DNA from 4 places in the Bacillus swezeyi genome. Region 1 is predicted to be linked to each of the others. Evidence: riboswitches for the same ligand, from Rfam matches in the RefSeq annotation. Region 1 holds a riboswitch; each other region holds the start of a gene.
The links. Region 1 has a riboswitch for thiamine pyrophosphate ahead of thiT (energy-coupled thiamine transporter ThiT). Riboswitches for the same ligand answer to the same signal wherever they lie in the genome.
Positions count from the first base shown of each region.

Region 2: linked by a shared signal. The riboswitch ahead of thiC (phosphomethylpyrimidine synthase ThiC) and the one ahead of thiT (energy-coupled thiamine transporter ThiT) in region 1 are both predicted to bind thiamine pyrophosphate.
Region 3: linked by a shared signal. The riboswitch ahead of tenA (thiaminase II) and the one ahead of thiT (energy-coupled thiamine transporter ThiT) in region 1 are both predicted to bind thiamine pyrophosphate.
Region 4: linked by a shared signal. The riboswitch ahead of RBH91_RS01245 (nucleoside 2-deoxyribosyltransferase) and the one ahead of thiT (energy-coupled thiamine transporter ThiT) in region 1 are both predicted to bind thiamine pyrophosphate.

Region 1 covers NZ_CP133085.1:3,453,239-3,457,946, forward strand. Annotated here, with positions in the region: gene RBH91_RS17185 (GntR family transcriptional regulator) at 429-1,532, opposite strand; TPP riboswitch at 1,694-1,794, shown strand; gene thiT (energy-coupled thiamine transporter ThiT) at 1,906-2,490, shown strand; gene RBH91_RS17195 (class D sortase) at 2,531-3,088, opposite strand; gene RBH91_RS17200 (processed acidic surface protein) at 3,194-4,189, opposite strand; gene RBH91_RS17205 (hypothetical protein) at 4,363-4,557, shown strand; gene RBH91_RS17210 (response regulator aspartate phosphatase) at 4,703-4,708, shown strand, end outside.
Region 2 covers NZ_CP133085.1:1,091,247-1,095,954, forward strand. Annotated here, with positions in the region: tRNA gene RBH91_RS05150 (tRNA-Leu) at 1-41, shown strand, start outside; gene RBH91_RS05155 (four-helix bundle copper-binding protein) at 474-842, opposite strand; gene aroD (type I 3-dehydroquinate dehydratase) at 1,041-1,805, shown strand; TPP riboswitch at 1,977-2,086, shown strand; gene thiC (phosphomethylpyrimidine synthase ThiC) at 2,231-4,006, shown strand; gene RBH91_RS05170 (hypothetical protein) at 4,042-4,497, opposite strand; gene RBH91_RS05175 (helix-turn-helix transcriptional regulator) at 4,494-4,700, opposite strand.
Region 3 covers NZ_CP133085.1:1,419,701-1,424,408, forward strand. Annotated here, with positions in the region: gene RBH91_RS06805 (monovalent cation:proton antiporter family protein) at 1-1,841, shown strand, start outside; TPP riboswitch at 1,900-2,008, shown strand; gene tenA (thiaminase II) at 2,093-2,794, shown strand; gene tenI (thiazole tautomerase TenI) at 2,769-3,386, shown strand; gene thiO (glycine oxidase ThiO) at 3,370-4,479, shown strand; gene thiS (sulfur carrier protein ThiS) at 4,476-4,679, shown strand; gene RBH91_RS06830 (thiazole synthase) at 4,682-4,708, shown strand, end outside.
Region 4 covers NZ_CP133085.1:211,162-215,869, forward strand. Annotated here, with positions in the region: gene RBH91_RS01230 (ABC-three component system protein) at 1-326, opposite strand, end outside; partial or broken gene RBH91_RS01235 (DUF255 domain-containing protein) at 770-943, opposite strand; gene RBH91_RS01240 (helix-turn-helix transcriptional regulator) at 1,602-1,811, opposite strand; TPP riboswitch at 2,051-2,153, shown strand; gene RBH91_RS01245 (nucleoside 2-deoxyribosyltransferase) at 2,231-2,677, shown strand; gene RBH91_RS01250 (thymidylate synthase) at 2,692-3,699, shown strand; gene RBH91_RS01255 (class I SAM-dependent methyltransferase) at 3,699-4,457, shown strand; gene thiD (bifunctional hydroxymethylpyrimidine kinase/phosphomethylpyrimidine kinase) at 4,471-4,708, shown strand, end outside.

The DNA.
Region 1 (4,708 bases):
TTTTCGGACTTCTGTTTTGCAGAGTGCAACATCAGAGAGCTGAATGGAACAGCAGTCTTCCTGCAAGCTCCGCTTTGAGGAATCAAAACAGCAAAGCGCTGACGATATTGATCATGAGTTTCCTCTCATCGCCTCTTTTAAAGAGGTATGACCAAATGGCACATTGTTCAAGGAACGCCGTCTTCGTATAAAACAATAGAGAAAACAGCTGCTCCGCGCATGATGTTTTCGGTTGATTCTGGGGGTGAAGCTCTAATGAATGCAGCACTGTATGCGATCAGCACATCGTCCATTTTTTAAAACCTTTAGGTGTGCGATGAAAAAGATCACCATCATGACCATGGTGAATATCAATGACAGTGATCCCATTTTTCTTTTACACACCTGTACCCTTAAACGTGTTGCGTCCCCAAAAAATCACATATCGTTCAACTATTTTTTAACTTGGCTGTCGATTGTCTGACAATCAGTTCAGGTTTGTAAACAGTGGAATGCTCAAGCTGGTCTGCATTCCGGCCCTCTACTTTGGCGATCATCCATTTGGCCGCTTCGATTCCCAATTGCATTTTCGGATGGGTGACTGATGTCAGCTTCACTTCAGAGGCCTGGCTTAAATGTGAATCATCGTACCCGACAATCGATATGTCTTCAGGTACTTTCAAGCCAAATTCCCTTACCACATCAAGTACCATAAGAGCAACTTCGTCATTGTAGCAGAAAATCGCTGTCGGCCGTTCGGAAGAAGACAGCCGCTTTCTTACTTCGGATACCGTCTTTTCTTTTTTGTTTTCTGTCGTGTATGTAACGACCATCTCAGGATAAAATGACAAGCCGTTTTCTCTAAAGGCGCGGATAAAACCTTTCATTCTGTTGACACCCTGCATGTCATCCTGTTTAAAAAACCCAAAAACTCTTTCATGGCCGAGCTTGATTAAATGCTCAGTGGCGATAAAGCCGCCATGCTCATCATCCAAAATGAAATGCGGCGGATTTAATTCCTGATAAAACTGATTAATCATCAAATATGGAATATGGTGCTGTTCGAGCGTCAAATAATAGTTTAAGTTCGGATTAAAGCTTCCGGTTTTCGTCGGCTCTACAATCAGTCCGTCAATTTTTTTATCAAGCATATTCACGAGGCACTGTTTTTCTTTTTCAATATCATTATTTGTACTTGCCACGATCAGCGTATATCCTTCGCTCGACAGCGAAGATTCAATTCCCCTTATAATAGAAGGAAAGATGTAGTCGGACAGATATGTCGTGATGACTCCGATCATTTTATTTCTTTCCCTTCCTTTTTCCGAAAGCTGAAGACGGTGCGAACAATACGTCCCTGACCCCTGCTCTCTGTAAAGAAGGCCTTCATGGACCAGGTCGCCGATGGCCTGCCGAATCGTATGCCTGCTGACATCGAATATTTTCATCAATTCATTTTCAGAATGAATTTTTTCTCCAGGCTTAACCTTTCCCTCGTATATCCATGACTTAATTTGATTTTTGACCATGCTGTATTTTGTATGCTCACTCATCAGATCAACCCTTTACTGCATCTTGTACGTACGAATAAGTTCTATTATAAAGGAAAAGCCGATAGCATTGCTACATATTGGAGAAATTAAGCAATTTTTTTTGAAAATGAAGCTTGTCGTCCGTTTCGTTTTTTAGTATAGTAGAATATAACTAAATAACCGATGACCACAAGGGGAGCCTTCAGGCTGAGAGTGAACGAACCGTTCTGACCCTTTGAACCTGTTAGTTAACGCTGGCGTAGGGATGTGGCAAAGTCATTCTAACTTGCATCCAAAGCAGTGCGTGGAAAACTTTCCTACTCCTTCCCCGCATTGCTTTTTTTATTGGGAAAGAAGTCCAGTATCCCTTTGTTCATCAAAAGTGAGGGTAATCATGAATCAATCAAAACAACTTGTACGTCTTATTGAAATTGCGATCATGACCGGAATTGCCATCATATTGGATATGGTGTCCGGAATGTTCTTAAAAATGCCCCAAGGCGGTTCAATTGCCGTCATGATGATTCCGATTTTTTTGATCTCCTTTAGATGGGGGTTGAAGGCGGGGCTGACAACTGGATTTTTAGCCGGATTGCTCCAGTTTGTAAGCGGGGGGCTTTACATTGCTCATCCCCTGCAGTTTCTCCTTGATTATTTTATCGCGCCCACGGCCGCTGGAATCGGCGGGGCATTTGCCGTTCCGATCCGTAAAGCGTCCAGCGAGAAAAAAAAGGGCAAACTTGCTTCATATGTTACACTTGCCGTTTTTATTGGAAGCGGGCTGAAGTTTCTCTCCCATCTGATCAGCGGCGCCGTCTTCTTCGGACACTATGCGCCTCAAGGCACACCTGTCTGGATTTATTCATTAGTATACAATGGAACATACATGCTTCCATCTTTCATCATTTGCACAATCGTACTGTGCCTGCTGCTGCTCACGGCTCCAAGGCTCTTGGGCAGGCAGATGGAAATGAGATAAATATAAAAAACAGCGGATTGACATGGGCTTCCGCTGTTTTTTATCCTTTTATTAAATCTGCCACCAATACATACCGCTCCGGTGCAGCCCCAATGAAATCAAAGGGATAGCAGGTCGATACGGTCAACGTCGCTCTCGGCTTCGGGACAATAACCGTCCGGTCATCCGCATCTACGATTCGAACCTTTTTCACTTTGTATGTAAAAGTTCCATAGACAGCTTCAACAATTAACCGATCCCCTTTGCCCACTTCTCCGAGCTTTCTAAAAACCGTATCGCGGTGGCCTGATAAAACCGAATTGTCCTCTTCCCCAGGTAAAACAGAGCCGGCGAAATGGCCCACACCTTTTTGCAATTCATCTTCATCTGTCCCATGATAAATCGGAAGCCTTGCATTGATTTTCGGAATCACGAGATCGCCGATTTTTTCACCGGTTTCAAAAGTTTGATCTATTGCGATCTTTTCTTTTTTCGCCGTTTGAACGGGCGGTTTTTCAGTTGTTTTCTCTTCTTTCACCTGCTGAAATGAAAAAAGGGCGTAGCCATGTAAAAGCTTAAACACATTCGTTGTTATAAAATATAATCCAGCAGCTACCATAACAATGGCGAAAAGCCAAATGACCTTTTTTCGCAATGTCTTAATCTCGTTTCACTCCTTACAAAAAACGCCCATTCTAAACAAGATGAGAATGGGAAGTTACATTTAAGCCGCTTTGCGAAGCCTTCTGATCAAGAAAAATCCGCCTAGCATCAGAACAACACCAAGAAGTGACCATTCCGCATAGTGTCCGGCCGTTTTTGGCAGCTTTGCACCTTTAACCGTCTTTTTCACGTGAGATGTTTTTGTTTCATGTTTGACAGCAGTTTTAGTTTGCTTCACTTTTGCCCCTGTATCATGTATTAAATCCGATCCAATCATTTCAGGTGTCAGCAAAACATCCAAAATGAAATGGCCTTGCAAGTCATAAACTTCCACAAGGAGGCTTGCTCCCTTCAGATCGTCCGCACTGACCAGCGTCGTCAAAGTCACCGCTTTTTTCTTTCCGTCTTTGACGAGGTAATATTTTGTCTTCACTTCAAGCGTCTTCTGAACGTCATTCAAAACTGAAAGCATTTCAGCGATGTCTTGAGCCGACAGCTCTGACACCGACTCGAAAGCAGCGACCGCTTCAAGCCGCTCTCCAAGCGCCATCAGATCATTTTCAAAGTTTGGATTTTTGTCCCGCACATTGCGGAGGTGATCGACGAGCTTCTCCCACTCTAGGTCATCCACACCCAGTTCTTGAAATAAATTTCCGATCTCCAGATCGTCTTCTTCATATGTCACCATAAATAGAGCATCGTCCAATTCATACTCAAACACAAATACGTCGAGAATGTTTTGACCGCTTTCCATATAGCCATTTTCAACGAAAAGATCAACCGCTTCTTTTTCACTTAATCCGTATTCTTTTAAATATGATGCCAAAAGCTTTTCGGTCAGCCTTTCTCCCAAAAAGTCTCTTAACTCTTCTACTGAATCAAAATCTCTCAAACTTTCATCATATGTATCTTGTAAATAGGCTTCCATTTCTTTTTCTGTTATTCCTATTTCTTCAAGATACTCATTAAGCTCAGCCTGTTTCGGTGCGGCAAAAGCTTCTGCTGCAGGTGCTAAAAACAGGACGCAGACCAGCAGCGACACCAGCCTCTTTTTCATTGGATATCACCCCTAAATTTATCTTTCCTTTTGATTATAATGGAATTTTTTAAAAAAACATGTATTGTAATAGAAGTTTTTTTCATCTATAATATTCTGTCCTTTTGGCACTTTAAAAAGAGGCATAATGTTTGCTTCTATTGAATGTAATATAGTAAAGCGAGTTGGGAGGTATGAAAGTGAATCCTTATTATATGATGCTCTTATGTTATATCCTATCCATCATCCATTTTTTAATAGGCTATCGGGAAGCCCTGAAAATAAGCGGAGCTGACGGACTAGTCAACGGAACCGCAATGATCTCCTGTATTCCGCTCGGCGTGGTTTTTGCTTTTTTCGCGCACTTTTTTTGGAAAATGACAATTTAAAATCGGGCCTATTCAAAAATAAATTTTTGACACACGAAAATGAACAAACTTGGATTTCAGCGTTATTCACAGACGGCGTCAGTTTATGCTATGATTAATAGAACTTCAATTTACAAAAAATTCACAAAAGATTGGAGGGAAGAGAATGGCC
Region 2 (4,708 bases), 2.2 Mb from region 1:
GTGTTCCTTCGGGAGTGTCGGTTCGACCCCGACCACCGGTATCAAGTTTATTATTCGAAAATAATACGAAAAACGGTCTAGCGCTATGCTAGGCCGTTTTTCGTTATATCCGAATTGTACGCAAGGAGGTCGTATGAGTATAGCCTGATAGCCGAATCTAAAGAAACACAAAAGGTCAGCGAGAGCGGTCTGCCGAATTTCGGCTATGAAACGCATTATGATTGGATCATAGAACAGGACCGATTCTAAGGTGGCGAAACATGGCCGTCTTTTTTTACTTGCGCTATCCAGAATGATATAAAATAGAAACTTTAATATAAATCGTATACCATTCATAGCCCTTAACGGCTGATCTCGAAATCGCTTCGGCACGACTCAAAATCTGTTCTTCTTTCGGGAGTGATGAAAAAACGTTTCTCACGATCAGTAAGAAACGTTTTTCGTACAATCCGTAAGTTCATTTTCTCAGCATATCATGACGGCATTGCAAAGGAACGGCATTCCTGGGCGCATTGCAGGCAAGTCTGACTGCATGTTTGCGATTGCTGATCGGGCTGTTGTGAACAGTGATTTCCGCAGATTTCACAAATTTTTGCGCACAGCAAGGCAAGCGATTTTGCAAAGCGGCTGTACCTTGCGATATATTTGGCGGTCAGCGTACATATATCGGCACAATCTCTAAGCATTCTTAATTGGTCTTTTCTATGTCTCGGATCTTCCCTTGTGAGAACGTAATACTCAGTTAACTCACAAACAGCTTCACAATGCTGAAGCATTTTTAAAACACGTTGGTGCTGGACGTTCCTTAAATCCGCATGATAGGGAACGGTATGGTCATCCATTATATTTCCTCCTTCGTTCTATATGATCATTCCAACTTCATCCTATTCTTGTGCACTTGCCTATGCTCTGGGTGTTCATCTATTTTTGTTTCATATCTGCGGCATAGCCTAAGATTTTTGCTTGCGCTTATGATGAATATTGGTTACCGTTAAGTCATTGAGATTTCACGGATATAGAAAGAACAGGAGCTGAAACAAGTGGAGAAACTGGTGAAGGTCAGAGGAATGACGTTTGGAGAAGGCGCCCCGAAAATTTGTGTGCCCCTTGTCGGAGAAACACTCGGACAATTGAAAGAAGAAGCGGCTTTTCTGCAGACGTTTGATGCGGATGTCGCCGAATGGCGGGCAGATTTTTATGAAGGTGTTGAAGACATCGAGAAGGTAACTGAGGCTTTGTCGGAAATCCGCGGCCTTTTGAAAGAAACTCCGCTGATCTTTACCTTTCGCAGTGCGAGGGAAGGCGGAGAAAAAGATGTCAGCCCGGAATATTATTTTTCTTTAAATGAAACGGTTATCAAAACAGGGCTTGCCGATCTCATCGATATCGAGCTGTTTCATGATGAACGGGCTGTGAAAGCAGCGACGGAAGCCGCACATGCGAATGAAGTGGCAGTCATTATTTCCAATCATGATTTTGAGAAGACGCCGGCCACAGAAGAAATGATTTCCCGCTTGAAGAAAGCGCAGGAATTGGGTGCAGATTTGCCGAAAATTGCAGTTATGCCTGAAACGCCGGCTGATGTGCTAAGGCTGCTTGAAGCGACGTATACGATGCATGAGCAGTATGCAAAGCGGCCGATTATTACGATGTCCATGGCCGGGAAGGGTGTAGTCAGCCGTTTGGCAGGCGAGGTGTTTGGTTCGGCCATGACTTTCGGCGCCGCAAAGAAAGCCTCGGCTCCGGGACAGATCGCAGCTGGTGAGCTCAAGAGAATGATTGGTGTTCTGCACGATCATTTATAATCCTGTTAACGGATCTTTCTCCATAATGGTATTCACTTTTGCTGACATATCCCTTTTTAATTAAAAGCAGCTTTCATACGTTTTTGTAGTCAATCATTCCTAAAAAGCAGGAATGATTACATTTTAACTTTTCATCATGTGTTCATTGTGTTACCATAGTGACGAATTAAATAGCATTACTAGGGGTGCCCTGCATGGGCTGAGAGAGGAACGAATGCGTTTCTTAACCCTTTGGACCTGATCTGGTTCGTACCAGCGTGGGGAAGTAAAAGTGATTTATGCTGATTATTGCGAATTGCCGTGCAATAATGGTGATTTTTTACTGACTTTAAACCAGGTTCATGAAAATGTGCCTGGTTTTTTTGTGCTGGTACAGTTCTCAGGTTTAGTCTTGACCAATTTATAGAGGGGAAGGATTTTAAAACATGAAACATGAGTCAGTACAGCAAAAAAACATCTCGATTATGTCAAGCTTTACAGGGAGCCGAAAGGTGTATGTCGAAGGATCGCGTCCTGACATTCAAGTCCCGATGAGAGAAATTGCCCTGAGCCCAACGACAGGTTCATTCGGCGAAGAAGAAAATCAGCCTGTTCGTATATACGACACGAGCGGTGCTTACACAGACGCAAAGGCGGAGGTTGACATTTTAAAGGGGCTGAAGCCTTTGCGGTCGGCCTGGATCAAAGAGCGCGGCGATACCGAGGAATACGAGGGCAGAGACATAAAGCCTGAGGATAACGGCTATAAAAATGTGAAGCAGACGAATCACAGCTACCCGGGGCTGAAAAGAAAACCGCTGCGCGCGAAAAAAGGACAAAATGTCACTCAGCTACATTACGCAAGAAAGGGGATCATCACTCCTGAAATGGAGTTTATCGCGATTCGCGAGCATGTATCTCCTGAATTTGTCCGTGATGAAGTAGCGAGCGGCCGGGCGATCATTCCGTCAAACATCAATCATCCGGAAAGCGAGCCGATGATTATCGGCCGGAACTTCCACGTGAAAATTAATGCCAATATAGGGAATTCAGCCGTCACCTCCTCAATTGAAGAAGAAGTGGAGAAAATGACATGGGCGATCCGCTGGGGCGCCGATACGATGATGGATCTGTCCACTGGGAAGGATATTCACACAACAAGGGAATGGATCATCCGCAACTGTCCAGTGCCTGTAGGAACCGTGCCGATTTATCAGGCGCTTGAGAAAGTAAACGGTGTCGCGGAAGATCTGACTTGGGAAGTTTACCGCGATACATTGATTGAACAGGCAGAGCAGGGTGTGGATTATTTTACGATTCATGCCGGTGTACTCCTGCGCTATGTGCCGCTCACGGCAAAGCGTGTCACGGGCATCGTCTCCCGCGGCGGAGCGATTATGGCGCAATGGTGTCTGGCGCATCATGAAGAAAGTTTCCTTTACACGCATTTTGAAGAAATTTGCGAAATTATGAAAGCTTATGATATCGCATTTTCATTGGGTGACGGACTTCGTCCCGGTTCGATTGCTGATGCGAATGATGAAGCCCAGTTTGCCGAATTGGAAACGCTCGGCGAGCTGACGGAAATTGCCTGGAAACATGATGTGCAGGTGATGATCGAAGGACCGGGGCATGTGCCGATGCATAAAATTAAAGAGAATGTCGATAAGCAAATGGAGATTTGCAAGGAGGCCCCGTTTTATACACTCGGCCCGCTGACGACCGATATTGCCCCGGGCTATGACCATATTACATCAGCGATTGGAGCGGCGATGATCGGCTGGTATGGAACTGCAATGCTTTGTTATGTCACGCCGAAAGAACATTTGGGGCTTCCGAATAAAGATGATGTCCGCGAAGGGGTCATTACATACAAAATTGCGGCTCATGCGGCTGATCTCGCTAAAGGGCATCCCGGCGCGCAAATTCGCGATGATGCGCTTTCGAAAGCACGCTTTGAATTCCGCTGGCGGGACCAGTTCAACCTCTCGCTGGATCCGGAAAGGGCGCTTGCATTTCACGATGAGACCTTGCCGGCCGAAGGCGCGAAGACCGCTCACTTTTGCTCAATGTGCGGTCCGAAATTTTGCAGCATGAGGATTTCTCAAGATATTCGCGATTATGCAAATGAAAATAATCTTGATGAAGAAAAGGCTATTGAAAAAGGCATGGAAGAAAAGGCGAAGGAATTTAAAAAAGCGGGCAGCCGCATATACAGCTGACAAAAAAAGCAGATGAAGCGGGGGCCTTCATCTGCTTATCTGTTCTTTTGAAATGAAAACATATATGACAAGTGTTGAATGACAATTAACACAAAGATGACGATAATCGGAAAGTACGGGATATCGACTTGGAAAAACGGATAAAAGATCATGAGGAGCGCTGCGACAGGCATTGCAAAATACAGAACGATGTAAGAGGTTCTGCACGCTTTGGCGGTCATCATCTGCTCCCTTTCATCCTGTTCTTTAAATTCATCAGGAATGAGAATAAGGCTTCGTTTGCGAGAGCCTTTCTTCTCTAAAAAAGAGTAAACCGCCAGAACCGAAACAAATAGAAGAATGGGAATAAGGTTAAAAACAAAATGCAGTTCAGAATTGCTCGTTTTCAGGCTTCTTGCAATCTGTTCAGATGTTTGGAAAAACGTAATAAAAGTCCAGCACGCAAGTCCGAAAAGAAGAATGTGAAAAAAAGTCCTCGTTTTCATATTCATTCATTTTTCCCCCCTTCTAACCAAAAAACTTCTTCCATATTTAATCGAAACTCCCCGCAAATTTTCAATGCTAAAAGGAGCGACGGTATGTAATTGCCTTTTTCAATGGCCGCAACTGTCTGTCTCGTAACTCCGACAGCTTTTGCAAGAGCTTCTTGTGAATAGCCATATCTTGCTCTCAGCTCTCTTACCCTGTTGTTCATCTTACCAC
Region 3 (4,708 bases), 2.0 Mb from region 1:
AGCATACATCTGTTTCATCTTTAGTCGTCGTACTCATTTTTGCATTTTTGACTCCCATTTTGCTGCATCGATTTAGGCTCAGTATACCTGTTGTCGTCGCGGAAATCATCATGGGTCTTATCATCGGAAAAAGCGGATTAAACCTTGTAACAGCCCACGATACATGGCTGGAAACATTATCGATGCTTGGATTTATATTTCTAATGTTTTTAAGCGGACTTGAAATTGATTTTTCCGCATTTGAAAAAGGAAAGAAAAAGCAGCTGCTTCCAAACGGAAAAGCGGCGCCGAATACATTTAAAACGGCTGCCATCATATTTATCGGAATTTTTATTTTGTCGCTCGGGCTATCATACAGCTTCGTGCTGGCCGGCTTTATCGACAACGCCTTTTTAATGACGCTGATTATTTCCACCATTTCCCTCGGCGTGGTCGTTCCGACTTTGAAGGAAGAGCGGCTCATGAAGACAAATATCGGCCAGGTTATTTTGCTTGTAGCGGTGATTGCCGATCTTGCGACGATGATTCTGCTGGCGGTGTTCGCATCAATCTATGGTGATGAAAACAGCAATATGTGGCTGTTGATCATATTATTTGCCGCAGGCGTCGTTCTGTATCTTTTCGGGAGAATCTTTAAAAAGCGGTCTTTTGTCGAAGTGATGTCAAAAGGGACGATTCAAATCGGCACAAGGGCGATTTTTACTTTGATCATTGTACTGGTCGCACTCTCGGAGTCGCTCGGCGCGGAAAACATTCTCGGCGCATTTTTAGCCGGGGTGCTCGTATCGCTTCTTTCTCCGAACAAAGAGCTTGTTCAGCAGCTTGATTCGTTCGGCTATGGATTTTTGATCCCGATCTTTTTTGTCATGACGGGGGTCAAATTGGATATTTGGTCGCTTTTTGAGAATCCGAAAATTTTAATCATGATTCCGCTGCTGTTTGTTGCGTTATTAATAAGCAAGGTTCTTCCCGCATTGCTTTTGAAAAAATGGTATGACACAAAAACGGTCCTGGCTTCAGGTTTTCTCCTGACATCGACGCTGTCCCTTGTCATTGCTGCGACAACGATCGGTGAACGCATTGGCGTTATCGATGCGCAAATGTCTGGAGCGCTGATTTTGGTGGCTGTGATCACATGTATCATTACACCGATCGGCTTTAAAAAATTGATGCCGAAAGCGGAAAGCGAAACAGAGAAAAAGACGATCAGCTTTATCGGCGCCAATCAAATGACGCTGCCGGTCACGCTTGAGCTCTCTTCTGAAGAATATCATGTCAGAATTCTGCATGTGCATCAGGAAAAGAAAGAAGAAAAGCTGGCTGATTCCGTTTTTGATGTGGAAATGCTGCCGGATTATGAATATAGCACACTTCAATCGTTTAACGTTTTTGAAACGGATATTCTTGTCGTGGCGACAGGAAATGAAGAGCGAAACACCGGGATTGCCCTTTTTGCAAAGGAGCAAAAGGTCGACAGAATTATCGCCAGCGCAGATTCGCCTAAAGCCGAAGCTGAATTAAAAGAAAACGGAATCGATACAATCTCCATTCTGCTGTCAACGAAAACATTGCTTCGCGCACTTATTGAGGCGCCTGGCGTCATGAAATTGCTGACCAACCAGGATGCATCATTGTACCAGATCAACATGAACAACGAACGGTTTGACGGTGTGCTGTTAAGGGAGTTTCCTTTTACCGGGGATGTCATTTTTGTACGGATTTTCCGAGGCATCGACAGCCTTGTGCCTCATGGAGATACAAGGCTGCAAATGGGTGACAGGCTGATCGCCACCGGTTCGCGCGGATATATCACAGAACTGAAAAAAACGCTTGAAGACTGATGCTTGACCATTTTCTATTTCGTGTTAAGATAAAAGTATAACTGAATGAAAAAGAAATGTTTTCCACTAGGGGAGTCCTTGATAAGGGCTGAGATAAAAGTGTGACTTTTAGACCCTCATAACCTGAACAGGTTCATACCTGCGTAGGGAAGTGGCAAGGTATTTGATTATGTATATATGCAAATTCCAAACCACTTTTCCTGCGGGGAAAGTGGTTTTTTCATTTTCAGAATTAAAGGAGGAGCCTCGATATGAAATTTTCAGAAGAATGCCGAAAAAGCGCTGCAGAATGGTGGGAAGGCAGTTTTGTCCATCCATTTATTAAAGGAATCGGTGACGGCTCTTTGCCTGTTGACTGTTTTAAATACTATGTTCTGCAGGATTCCTACTACTTGACCCATTTTGCCAAGGTTCAATCCTTTGCTGCGGCATATGCAGATGATCTGTATACGACAAGCCGGATGGCAGAACATGCAAAGGGCACTTATGAAGCAGAGCTGTCTCTCCATAGGAAGTTCACGGATTTATTGGGGATTACAGAAGAAGAAATTGAAGCGTTTCAGCCGTCGCCTACGGCTTATGCCTATACTTCCCACATGTACCGTTCCGTGATGAGCGGCAATTTTGCAGAAATTCTCGCTGCTTTGCTTCCTTGCTATTGGCTTTATTATGAAGTCGGAGAAACTTTGCAAACATGCATACCTGAGAACGGGGTTTATCAAGAATGGATTGCCACATACGGTGGAGACTGGTTTAAAGAGCTTGTGACTGAACAGATTGATCGTTTTGATGAGCTGGCTGAAAAAAGCACTGCTGAAACCCGCGCGAAAATGAAGAAAAACTTCGTGATCTCAAGCTATTATGAGTATCAATTTTGGAATATGGCCCACCGGCAGGAAGGCTGGTCAAAAAGCGGGGTGGAACAGCTTGCGCATTCACGTGATCACCAATGACAGGCACTCTCAGGAAGAGCTTGCTGCGAAAATCATTTCAATCAAGGATATAGTCGATTTTATCCATATCAGAGAACGGTCAAAAAACGTCAGCGACATATCAGATTTAATCAGCCGCCTGCTCATCGGCGGGGTCGATAAACGGAAGCTTATCATCAATGACAGGGTGGATATCGCTTTGTTTTACAATATACACCGCGTTCAGCTGCCTTCTCACAGCTTTTCTGTCAAGTGTGTGAGAAGTCGTTTTCCTCACTTGAAAATTGGCAAATCCGTGCACTCCGTTCAAGAAGCGGTTCAGGCTGAAAAAGAAGGTGCAGATTACGTGTTGTTTGGCCATATTTTTGAAACGGACAGCAAAAAAGGCCGGACAGGAAGAGGGATCGGCTGCCTGGCTGATGTTAAAGCGGCTGTCCATATTCCAGTCATTGCGATCGGGGGAATCACCGAAAAGCGGCTGCCTGAGGTGCAGACGGCAAACCCTGACGGCATCGCCGTCATGTCAGGGATCATTTCAAGCGACCATCCGGCTGAAGCAGCGGCGCGGTTTGCCTGTTACGTAAAGGGAGATTCATATGAAAAAGCGTTATGAGACCGTTGTGGTCGGAGGAGGCATCATTGGCGCTTCGATTGCTTACCATCTTGCAAAGGCAGGAATCAAAACGGCTGTTTTTGAAAGCGGAGAAATCGGACAAAAAGCGACCAGGGCGGCAGCGGGCATGCTCGGCGCCCATGCCGAATGCGATAAACCCGGAACATTTTTTGAATTTGCCAGAGCCAGCCAAAAGGCATATCAGCGGCTGGAAGCTGAATTAAAACAGATAAGCGGCATTGACATCAGAAGACGCGACGGCGGAATTTTAAAGCTCGCTTTTTCTGAAAGCGACCGGGAGCGCCTCATGCAGATGGCTGTATTGGATTCTGCGGAATGGCTGACGCCCGGAGAGGTATATGAGAAAGAGCCTTATGCGGCAAAAGGGATACTCGGCGCAAACTTCATCCAAGATGATGTTCAAGTCGAACCCGTTTCTGTTTGCAGGGCGTTTGCCAAGGGAGCCAAACTGTCGGGCGCCGATATTTTTGAATACACTCCTGTCACTTCGATCGAAACCGGGCCAGGCGCAGTCACGGTCAAAACGGCTTCAGGAGAGGTGGAAGCCGAGCACGCGGTGATTGCAAGCGGTGTATGGAGCGGCGTTTTCTTCAAACAGCTCGGCTTAAATAAAAGATTTTATCCTGTAAAAGGCGAGTGCCTGTCTGTTTGGAATGAGGGCATTCCTTTAACCCGGACGCTGTATCATGATCATTGCTATATTGTTCCCCGCCATAGCGGGAAGCTTGTTGTCGGGGCAACGATGAAGCCGGGAGACTGGAATGAGCAGCCTGAGCTCGGCGGAATCGAGGCCGTCATCAAAAAGGCGAAAACGATGCTGCCAGAGATCGAAAAAATGAAAATTGATCAATGCTGGGCCGGATTGAGGCCGGAAACCGAAGACGGCAATCCGTATATCGGCAGGCATCCTGAAAACGGCCGGATTTTGTTTGCGGCCGGCCACTTCAGAAACGGCATTCTTCTGGCGCCTGCAACCGGCGCGATGATCACCGACATGATTCTGGGCCGCCCCGTTAAAAAAACGTGGGAAGAGGCGTTTCAAGCGGAGCGAAAGGAGGCTGTTAACAGGTGAACATTCAGCTCAACGGAAAGAAAATAGAATGGAACGATGACGGTGGAACGATTTATGATTTGCTCGCATCCTACAAGCTGGAAAACCGGGTTGTCGTCGTCGAAAGAAACAGACAGATTATTGGAAAAGATCAATATCAAACAGTCGAATTGGAAGAAAATGATGTGATCGAAATCGTTCATTTTGTCGGAGGGGGATAAACATGTTTAAAATCGCTGATCAACAATTT
Region 4 (4,708 bases), 1.3 Mb from region 1:
TCATTTCTTATGTCTTTGAGAAAAATGGATATTTTTTCAAAGTGCATTAAGCTATTTTTCTTTATGTGTTCAAAATATTCATTTGAAAGTCTATTGATTTCGTTTTTTTTCTTAATTTTAGGTCGATAGAAATCTGTTGTATTTTCAATAACATTGTTGATATTGTCAGTTTCCTTAGAGAAACATTCTATAATTTCTTTTAGATCTTGTTCATAGAACCTGATAGGATGAGGATTAAAATTATAGATATGAGTTGTCTCTTTTATATCCCTACCTGCAGATTTATTATTGTTTCCAGCTATTATTTGCAGTATTCTCTCAAACATTTTTCATATCATTCCCAGCTGTTTTGTTCCCTTTTCCAATAACTAGTTGTTTTCTGGCGCTATTTGAATTGATATTTAAATTTTTGGTTATCTTTATAACTTTCCCAGCAACAAAGATGCTTATTATGAAAGATAATATTGAACACACTCCTGAAATAAAGTTAAATGTTTGCATATAAGCTAAATGTCCCCCTTCAAAAAAGTTGTTGTGGTACTAATCATCCCCTATTATAGCACTTTTTGGTGGAAAAAATCTGTTCAACCCCAAAATATCAAATATTTAAAAGGTTCAACATCAAAAATCAAGGGTTTTCAGTAAACTTTGGGAACAATCTGAAGTTATTGTTATTTCTTTCAATTCCTTCATGTATATTAACTATGCCCGATCACATGTAGATTTATGTTTATGATTAAGATAATATTTCTATCTTAGTTTCTTATTGACACCAATGGCAAGTCGAATAGCCGATGCTGACGAGAACCGGCTTGTTTTCGCGTTTTGCTTTTTCGAAGGCTTCTTCTCCCCACGGATACCAATCCACAGGATTGTGAGCATGTTGGAGTAAATACGGAGACTTCTCAGCGATTAATCTATTGGGTTTATTGTTAGTGGGCATGGGATCACCTTCTTTCCTTATTGACTATCCTTAGATTACCACAGTAATCATATATAAATTCAAAAAATGAGCAGGTTTTGGAATGGATGGATAATTGTCAATGCAAACACAACAAGCCGGCTTGAGTCAGCAGAACTGCTAACGTTACTCTGCGTACCTATTCCTGAGAAAGGGAAGTTTGAATGGAGATGCGCCTGGATTCACAGCATAAGAAAGAACATACCAAATGATGCAGGTATGTTCTATAATTTAAACAGAAAGATAAAAATCATTGAGTAGGCTAACTCTTGTTATCCTCTTATATATGTTTTTTACCAAAACAAATTGGATTAGGGATAAGTTATATATGCAATGCAAAAAGCGACAAATAATATATAGTTCTTTCCGTTATTAATGAAAAAGAAATCGATGATCCAAAGAGTAAATAAAGTGATAAAAACGATGTTGTAACTCATTGGAGCACTTTTTTTAGTATTTATTTACCCATTTCATCCTTCTTTACTTTATTTTTCGTTCTCCATATAAAGAATTGACCCCATGCTAATAGCAAATTAATCAATAAAATCCCTTCAGTAACGTCCGATGTTGTTTAATATAGCTCAGTAAAGTTCCCTCGAAGTATAAGGTAATAATGATTAGAAATAGCAAACTAAACACTTCAATTTTTCTCATTTCTGACATCCCTTTCTGATTCGAATAAAAATAATTGGTCAACTGTTACCCCTAAACAATATGCCAATTGAAAAGCAAGAGATAAACTCGGATCATACTTATTATTTTCAATAGCATTAATGGTTTGACGGGAAACGCCGCACGCTTTGGCCAATTGCTCTTGAGAAAAACCTTTTTCCTTTCTAGCATGTTTTATAACCTTTTTCCATAAAAACTCCTTTATGGAAAAGATATTTTACATATTTGTCGTAAATGATTGTTTTCATTATGTCAAACTTATTTGGCATATTTGGAAAAGGAAATGGGAAGGCAAACTGTTATCTCAGTTGTTTGATGGAATCCACTTTTAAATAATAATTAGCTGCTTCCTTTTTAATCCTATCATTGTTTGACTAATGACATGGAATAGTTTAGGATTAAAGTAAATATTTATATTTTATCCACTAGGGGAGCTTTAGAAGCTGAGAAGAGACATAAGTCCTGACCCTTTGAACCTGATTTGGTTAACACCAGCGTAGGGAAGTGAAAAAATTAGAGAGATTTTTTATCTTATCTATATTTAAGCCACTTTCCATATGAAAGTGGCTTTATTTATTTTGAAAGGATGATATTAAAGTGACAACTAAAAAAGTTTTTTTAGCAGGGCCTTTTAAAAGTTTAGTAGATGAGAATACTGGATTGATGAGTTTACATGAAAGGGGAAAGTTGGAGTCATTAATTTCTTTTTTTGAAAATGAAGGATGGTTAGTTCATAATGCTCACAAGCGAGAAGGATGGGGGAAAGATTTCATGACACCCCAACAGTGCACTAAAATTGATTTTGATGAAATAAGCACTTGCGACCTTTTTGTAGCTTTTCCTGGCTCACCGGCTTCTCCTGGAACGCATATAGAAATTGGATGGGCTTCTGCCTTGAAAAAAAAGATAGTGTTATTACTAGAAAATGATAGGGATTACGCATTCTTAATTCAAGGGTTAAATGTAGTAGCTGATGTTGAATACATTAATTTTAAAGATACTGATGATTTATTAGAGAAGATTAAAAGTATCCTTATGAAATAAAAGGTGGAATCTAAATGAGAAAGAAAACTTTTCATGAAGCATATATGGAAACCCTGTATGACATCTATTACAACCCTGAATTTTTGAATTCACCGCGTGGACAAAAAAGCAAAGAACAATTGAACTATCATCTGATCCTTGAAAATCCAATAGAACGTGTCACTTACTTACCCTCTAGAAAAACAAATATCGTGTTTAATTTTGCTGAAGTTTTATGGTATTTATCGGGGAGTAATAACTTAGATTTTATTAGTTATTACAATAAAAAAATGCCTTTATATTCAATGAATAAAAAAACATTAACAGGTACTGCGTATGGTCCTAAAATATTTGAATTTGGAAACGCAAAACTAAATCAATGGAATAGAATAAAAAATCTTTTGACACAAGAAGACATTGATTCAAAAAGGGCATTTATTCAAATATTCGATGCCTCGGAACTCTTCGTTTCTGGAAACATTGATGTTTCTTGCACAATCGGTTTGCAATTTTTCATAAGAGAAGACAAGTTATACATGTCTTCCGTAATGCGTGCAAATGATGCATTTCGAGGGATGATTAGTGATCTGTTCTCTTTTACATTTATGCAAGAATTAATGGCGAGAGAACTTCATTTAGAAGTCGGGGAATATTTCCATAATGTTGGTTCCATTCATATTTACGAGTCGGACAACGAATGGGCAAAAACAGTACTTGAGGAAGCAAAAACCCATAATGATATCTCGGCTTTTGAATTTCCTAAAATGCCTACCGGGAATAATTGGCCCTTCATCGAAACAGTTTTAGAATATGAGGCTTTGCTTAGAAAAGATCAAATTTCAATGTCAAAGCAGGATATTGAAACTCTAGACTTACCTGAATATTGGAAACAGATTCTTTTACTTTTCAGTATATATCAGCATATTGCTTATAAACGAGATATGGATCATTCTCTATTTCAAGGCTTACTTCCTATTTATCAATTTTTTGTTAGAAATAAGTGGTTTAATTATTTCTCAACTAAACAAAAGGAGGAAATTTAATGAAAACTTCTTGGAAAGAAGACAGTGTTGCTGGTAAATTCGATGCTTATAACGACGTTTTAGAACAAACATTAGGTTTTGAGTATGTTTTTCGTAAATTTGATAAAGAGGATATTAAAAAGGTGCTCGATTTTGGCTGTGGTCCCGGAAAGGTAGCATATAGGTTAGCTGACAGAATAGATTGCAATGTAATCGCAGTAGATGAATCAAGTAAGATGTTAGATATAGCAAAGACAAAAAGAAAGCATCCACATGTTGACTATCATTTAATTGAACATGATAATCTTTTCTTCTTACCAGATCATTCAGTTGATGCTGCTATGGCCTGTTACGTCTTTATTAATACAGATAGTGATCAACGTATCAAAAGAATAATGGATGAAATTTTTCGTGTGTTAAAACCGGGCGCTTCTTTTGTTATACTCGATACGAACCCTGATTCAACTGGAATAGAATTTTCAACCTTTCGCAACGGAATACCGGGGAAAGAATATTCTTATGGAGAAGAAAGAAATGAGTGGCTTCATGTTCCTGAACAAGCAGATTTAATTTTAAATGACTTTCATTGGCCGAAGTCAATGTACTATAAACTTTTATCTAATGCAGGTTTTGAAAGTGTAACTTTACTAGAACCAACGTTAAACGAAATTGACGGAGAGCAGTTAAAGGCTATCGAACAAAAATTTAAATTTAATAATTGGAAAAGTGAAAAGGAATATCCACCTTTTATAATTTTTGAAGCAGTTAAACCTACCTAAGGAGGAGTATGAGTTGACGGATATCTACAAAGCACTTTCGATTGCTGGAACAGATCCAACCGGGGGAGCGGGAATTCATGCAGACTTAAAAACCTTTCAGGAACAGCAAGTATATGGAATGGCTGTTATTACATCAGTTGTTGCTCAAAACACACTTGGTGTGAAAAGTTTTGAGGAGGTATCTCTGAATAATATATCTCAGCAAATAGACTGTGTCATTGGAGACATAAAACCAGATGCTGTAAAAACTG